Regions from separate parts of the Haliea atlantica genome, predicted to be linked through region 1. Evidence: predicted binding sites of a transcription regulator. Region 1 holds the regulator's gene; each other region holds the start of a gene.
What was found. The regulator sigma-54, encoded in region 1, starts transcription at its own class of promoters, with help from an activator protein. The targets are predictions, from matches to a motif close to TGGCACANNNNTTGCNNT.
Positions count from the first base shown of each region.

Region 2: a site for sigma-54 is predicted at 989-1,006, ahead of glnL (two-component system sensor histidine kinase NtrB). Genes of this name have one in related genera too.
Region 3: a site for sigma-54 is predicted at 1,407-1,424, ahead of ACYVGS_RS13665 (flagellar hook-length control protein FliK). Genes of this name have one in related genera too.

Region 1 is NZ_BAAGXL010000003.1:939,784-942,002, forward strand. It holds gene ACYVGS_RS04420 (RNA polymerase factor sigma-54) at 77-1,582, shown strand; gene hpf (HPF/RaiA family ribosome-associated protein) at 1,655-1,942, shown strand; gene ptsN (PTS sugar transporter subunit IIA) at 1,954-2,219, shown strand, end outside.
Region 2 is NZ_BAAGXL010000019.1:114,141-116,359, reverse strand. It holds gene glnA (glutamine synthetase family protein) at 1-169, shown strand, start outside; gene ACYVGS_RS12315 (DUF4124 domain-containing protein) at 282-833, shown strand; gene glnL (two-component system sensor histidine kinase NtrB) at 1,062-2,135, shown strand; gene glnG (nitrogen regulation protein NR(I)) at 2,119-2,219, shown strand, end outside.
Region 3 is NZ_BAAGXL010000019.1:403,051-405,269, reverse strand. It holds gene ACYVGS_RS13665 (flagellar hook-length control protein FliK) at 105-1,151, opposite strand; gene fliJ (flagellar export protein FliJ) at 1,461-1,916, opposite strand; gene ACYVGS_RS13655 (FliI/YscN family ATPase) at 1,913-2,219, opposite strand, start outside.

The DNA.
Region 1 (2,219 bases):
GCCCTTCGACACGGGGCGCTACACTGGCAGCTCCAGACAGCTGTCCAAGACGGTATCAGGACCCCTTCCGCTCGCGATGAAACAGTCCCTGCAACTCAAGCTAGGCCAACAGCTGACCATGACACCTCAGCTGCAGCAGGCCATTCGCCTGCTGCAGCTGAGCACCCTGGACCTGCAGCAGGAAATCCAGCAGGCCCTGGACAGCAACCCCTTGCTGGAGGTGGCCGAAGACGACTCCGGCGGGGATACCGAAGTCGACAACACGCAGCGACTGGAACGCGAAGCCCCCCAGCATACCGACGGCCCTCTGGAGAGCCTGGAAGGCACGGCGAGTGGTGGCAGCGGTGAAAATCGCGACGACTGGCAGACCAGCGGCGCCATGCCCGAGGAGCTGCCGGTGGATACCCAGTGGGAAGACCTGATTCCCACCGGCGCCCCTGCCGGCGCCGGCGGCGACGACAGCGACTTTGACCTCGATACCCGCAACAGCCAGTCGGAATCCCTGCAGGACCACCTGCGCTGGCAGCTTAACCTGACTCGCTTGTCCGACACTGACCGGGTCATCGCCCTGGCCCTGATCGACGCCACCGACAGCAACGGCCGCCTGCAGACCAGCGTGGAGGACATCCACGAGGCCTTTCGCGACGATCTCGAGATCGACCTCGAGGAGGTTGTGGCGGTTCTGCACTGCCTGCAGCAATTCGAGCCGGCTGGCGTGTGCACCCGCGACCTGCGGGAATGCCTGCTGGTCCAGCTGCAGCAGCTGCCCGCCAGTACCCCCTACCTCGAACAGGCCAGGCAGGTGATCAGCCGCTACCTCAACCAGCTCGGTAGCGGCGACTACAACCAGATCCTCCGCCGCATGCGGCTCAAGGAAGACCAGCTGCGGGCGGTCCTCGACCTGATCCGCACGCTGGACCCCAGCCCGGGCCAGCAGATCGGCGAGGACAGCACCGAATACATCATCCCCGATGTCTTTGTCAGCAAACGCAGTGGCCGCTGGGTCGTGGAGCTCAACCCCGACGTCGCCCCGCGCCTGCGCATCAATGACAGCTATGCCAGCCTGATCCGGCGCGCGGACAACAGTGCCGACAACAACTACCTGCGCGACAATCTGCAGGAGGCCCGCTGGTTCCTCAAGAGCCTGCAGAGCCGGAACGAAACCCTGATGAAGGTGGCCACACAGATTGTCGAGCGCCAGCGCGGCTTCCTCGAACACGGTGAAGAGGCAATGCAACCCCTGGTGCTGGCGGATATCGCCGAGGCCGTGGAGATGCACGAGTCGACCATCTCCCGGGTCACCAACCGCAAGTACATGCACACGCCGCGGGGCGTTTTTGAACTCAAGTATTTTTTCTCCAGTCACGTCGGCACGGCCAGCGGCGGCGAGGCCTCGTCAACCGCCATCCGTGCCTTTATCCGCAAGCTGGTTGCCGCGGAAAACCCGCGCAAGCCGCTGTCGGACAGCAAGTTGGCAAAGATGCTGGAGGAGCAGGGTATCCAGGTCGCCCGGCGCACCGTCGCCAAGTACCGGGAGATGCTGCAGATCCCCCCCTCCAATGAGCGCAAGCGATTGGTCTAGAATGCAAACTGTGCGGGTCTGTAAACCCGCCGATATTGGGCACCGCGCCCATTCAACGAGAAGGAGTCAGGTATGCAACTGAATATCAGCGGTCATCACGTCGAAGTGACCGATGCCCTGCGGGACTACGTGCAAAGTAAGTTCGAGCGCCTGCAACGGCATTTTGACCAGATCACCAATACCGAGGTCACACTGATCGTGGAAAAACTGGTTCAGAAAGCCGAAGCGACCATCCACGTCGCCGGTGCCGACATCTTTGCCGCCGCTGAATCCGAAGACATGTACGCCGCCATCGACGCCCTGGTCGACAAACTGGACCGCCAGCTGATTAAGCACAAGGAAAAGGCCCGCGGCCACTAGAAGACTCTCTCATGCAAATACTCGCCCAACTACTGACCCCGGAGCGCACCCTGTGTCGCGCCTCCGGGAGCAGCAAGAAGAAACTCTTCGAGACGCTGGCGGAGCTGATCGCCCGCGACCGCAGTGAGCTGTCCCAGTCGGAAGTCTTCACCCAGCTGGTCGCCCGCGAGCGCCTCGGCAGCACGGGCCTCGGTGGTGGTATCGCCATTCCCCACTGTCGCATCCCCGGCTGCCAGGAACCTCTCGCGGCTTTGGTCAGCCTGGAGGAGCCGATCGA
Region 2 (2,219 bases), on a different contig from region 1:
CCTGACCCAGGCCCTGGAAGCCCTGGATGCGGACCGCGCCTTCCTCACCGCCGGCGGCGTGTTCACCGACGACATGATCGACGGCTACATCGAACTGAAGCAGGCCGACGTCGAGCGCCTGAACATGACCACCCATCCGGTCGAGTTCGATCTGTACTACTCCGTGTAAACGGACAGCTTCTCGGTTTCCGGCCCGCCTTCGTGCGGGCCTTTTTTTTATCCGCAGGAAGCCCGGCGTGCTACAGTTGGCGCTGCCAAGCACCTCCGCACGGGGTACTCGAATGACGCGCCTGCTACTGTTGAGCCTCCTCCTGGCCGGCGTTTGCCAGGCTCAGATCTACAAATCCGTCGATCGCGACGGCAACGTCACCTTCAGCGACCGACCGCCCTCGGGCAGTGAAGAGGCCGAAGCGGTTGAACTGAAGCCCCTGAACACCGCACCCGCCCCCGAAGCGCTCCCAGAACCCTCTTCACGCCGCGAGAAGGCGGGGGACGAAGGCGCCGCAGCCGAACCCGACATACGCGTGACCAGCCCGCAAGCGGACCAGGTCGTGCCCATTGGCGATCTGGGCAACCTGACAGTCAATGTCGCAGTCGAACCACCCCTGAGTGGCGGCGAGCACCTGCAGCTCTACCTCGATGGCACCCCCCAGGGAGAGCCCCAGCGCGCCAACCAGTGGCAACTGGAGGGCCTGCCCCGCGGGGGCCACGACCTGCGCGTCGACCGACTCGGCATGCGGGGCGAAGTCCGCGCCAGCTCCGACACGATTCGCTTCTATGTGATGCGTCCGCTGAACATCCGCAACCGCCCCTCGACACCTGCACCACAATAGCGCACTCTATTGGTGCGGCACTGCCTGCCAACAGGTCCAGGCATCTGACGAGCATCCACCGGGGGTCCAATCAGGCCCTGTGTGTAAGTGAACGCTAACCTCAAAGCGCCTATAAAGCAGGTAAAAATAGAATGATTTGAGGAGCCGCATCAGATTGGCGCCATTCTTGCTTCAGATTGCCTGAAGACGAGGCAGGACGGCCGCAGCGCGGTCAAACATGGGGCACAGATGCAGACAGACGAGTCCGGGATTCTCGAGCACATCAGCACCGGGGTAATTGCCCTGGGGCCCGAATTGCAGGTGTGCGTGATGAACCCGGCTGCCGAGGTCCTGCTCGAAGTGTCGGCGGTACGCGTGATCGGCAATCACGCCAGCCAGCTCCTGTTACGCTCCCAGGAGCTGATGCAGACCTTGGACCAGGCTCGCCGCGCGCACGCCTCCCTGGCACGACGCAGCGTTCAGCTGCTGCTCTATTCCGGCCAGGAATTGCAGGCGGACCTGATTGCAACCCCCCTGGTGGATCATCCCGCAGGCTACAGCATGCTGCTGGAGATCCTGCCCATTGATCGCATGCTGCGCATGAGTCGCGACGAAAACCTGCTGCAGGCCCAGGAAACCACCCGGGCGGTCATCCGCGGCCTTGCCCACGAGATCAAGAATCCCCTCGGCGGGGTTCGCGGCGCCGCCCAGTTGCTGGCCCGGGAACTGCCCGATGAAACCCTGGCCGAGTACACCCGCATCATCATCCGCGAGGCAGACCGCCTGCGCGACCTGGTCGACCGCCTGCTGGGCCCCAACCAGCGCCCCAAGCTGCAGGCTCTCAATATCCACGAAGTTCTCGAGCATGTGCGCAACCTGATCGAAGCCGAGGCGGACAACCGGATTACCGTGGGCCGGGACTACGACCCCAGCCTGCCCCTGCTGCCGGGGGATCGCACACAGCTGATCCAGGCAGTGCTCAACATCATGCGCAACGCCCTGCAGGCCGCGGAAACCCCGGAGGACTGCAAACTGGTTCTGCGCACGCGCTCCCAGCGCCAGTTCACCATCGGCACCACACGCCACCGCCTGGTCTGCCGGGTGGACATTGTCGACAACGGCCCGGGCATCCCGGACGACCTGCAACAGGCGATCTTCGTGCCCATGGTCACCGGACGTCCGGACGGTACCGGCCTCGGCCTGTCGATTGCCCAGGCCATTATCAACCGCCACGGCGGCATGCTCGAGTGCGCCAGCGAACCGGGCAATACCCGGTTCACGATCTACCTGCCAATGGAATCCGACCATGCAGAGACACGCTAAAGTCTGGGTCGTCGACGACGACAGTTCTATCCGCTGGGTGCTGGAGCGCGCCCTGAGCCAGGCCGGCATCGACAACGAAAGCTT
Region 3 (2,219 bases), on a different contig from region 1:
CGGCACAGAGGCTTTAGCAAGCCTCATGCCAGATCAAAAAAGGCTTTATTTTCAGCGAGATGAGCGCGGTGCGATGCGGTTTCGTCAGGATTTTGACGGACAGCTCAAGCGTAGTAATCGAGCAGCCGCGTTGCTGCCACCCGGGTTTCACCCATCGGCTCGGCCGCTTGCTCTGTGCTGCTCTCGAAGGGGATATTCGTGGCCAGCGCCGGCGCCGTGTCGGGGTCGCGACCACTCGATTGCCCCTGGTGGCCAACCTCCGCCTGTACCAGCTGCAGCCCATCCTGGGCCAGCAGGTCGCGCAAGCGAGGGAGAGAGGCTTCAATGGCATCTTTCGCCAACGGATTATCAGCAGTAAACACCACGCGCGCCTGGTCGCCCTCGGCATTGATGGTGACCTGCAGGCGACCCAGTTCAGCGGGATGCAACTGCAGTGTGGCTTCGTGCAGGCCACCACTGGCACGCGCGGCGGTTCGTACCTGCAGGACAATTTCCCCGGGGAACTCCTCGCTGCCGGGTTCCAGCCCCGCGTGAGGGTATCCCGCCGCAGCAGCTTTCGCGGTACTCGTGGTGAGCGGTGTCGCCTCCGCGAGGAGCGGCGCGGGCTGCGCCCCCGGCTCGGCTGCTGTGCCCTGCAGAGCTGCCAGACGAGACAGGTTATCCAGTGCCGAGAGCTCGGATGGCAGATCGGCACGTGGCAAGGCATGGCTAGCACGCACCGGGATATCCAGCTGCTCCGGCAGACGAGTGCCCTCGGACTCCAGCCCAGGGGGCTCGCCAGTAACGGCCGGCGACCGCGCCGCCGCAGTGGCTGCGCCCAGCTTGTTCCGTATCAGGGCCTGCTCCCCTGTCACGAGGCCCGCGGGCGGTAGTGCCGGTGAGGCGATGGGCAGTGCCTCCATGGGCGCCGGCAACCCGTCCCCCGCAAGCCCGCCCACGCGCGCGGACGACTGCTGAAGACGCCCGCGCGAGGCCTCACTCAGCACCTTGGCATCCGACTGGCCGGCCATAGGCTGCGGCGCCGCCAGCAGAGCCGCGCTCATCTCCAGCAGACTGTCCAGGTCACCGACTGCAGGTGTCTCGACCTCCGCGGTATCTGGAGCTACCGGGCCGGTGTGCGGGCTTTCCGGGACCTGCGTCACCGCCGGCATGTGCCCCGCGGTAGCAGGCGGCAATATTTGCCCCGTCGCAGGCAAGGCCTTGCCGGGAGGCGCGCTGGTGACGTCTCCTGCGGCTGGCGGGCCAGCGGGCAATACCGGCGAGTGGGCACGAGAGAGAAGCTCGGCAAAGGGCAGCTGCCCCGAAGCAGCTCCGGGGGTTTCGCGCGACAAGCGGCCGCCCTCACCACCTGTAGAGGGCGGCGCTATCGTGGAGGACATGAGCAGCAGGCTTTGCATAGAGGACAGACAGCAAGATCTGCGCCAACCCCGCACCACCGGTGCCAGCCGGCACTGGTCACCTCAGCCGCGCGGCTTCACCTGCGGTCCTTGCACGGCGAAGCGCTCATCGGCCATACGCTGGTCGCGCTTTTCCCGCTCGCGTATTTCGTCCTGCCGCAGACGCTGCACCAGACCATCGATGCGATCCTGCTTGCGGTGATGATCCTGGAGTTCCTGGCGTCGAGTCGACAGTGCCAGGTCAGCCTGCTCGACCAGTCCCTCCTGCTGCTGGATCGCCGCGGTGAGTGATCCGAGGAAGCGCCGGAACTCACGCAGCTGGACGGCGGAGATGCCCGCGTGGGAGTCCCGGGTCAGCCGCTGTTCGTATTCCTCCCGAAACGCGAGCAGCTGCCGGAGTTGCGACTCCGCGGCACCCTGCCGGGCCTGATCAGCGCGCAGACGCTCGGCAGCCTGGTCGCGCTCGCCTGATGCCAGCTCCGCGAGACGCGTATAACGTGTTACCCGACCTCCACTCACCGGCCGGCCTCCAGTCCGGCTTTCCCGGCCAACTGCAGGAGCCCCTGCAGGCTCTGCACCATGTCTACTTGCTGCAGGCGATCCTGCCGCACAAACTCACGGATGGGCTCAATCGCGGCGATAGCCCGATCCAGCGCCGGATCACTACCTGCCTTGTAAGCGCCGATGGCCAGCAAATCACGGTTGGCCTGGTAACTGGCGTAGAGACCCACGATACGTCGAACCAGCTCGAGCTGGGCCGGGTCCACCACCGCCGGCATGTTGCGGCTGATGGAGGCCTCGATATCGATCGCGGGGAACAGG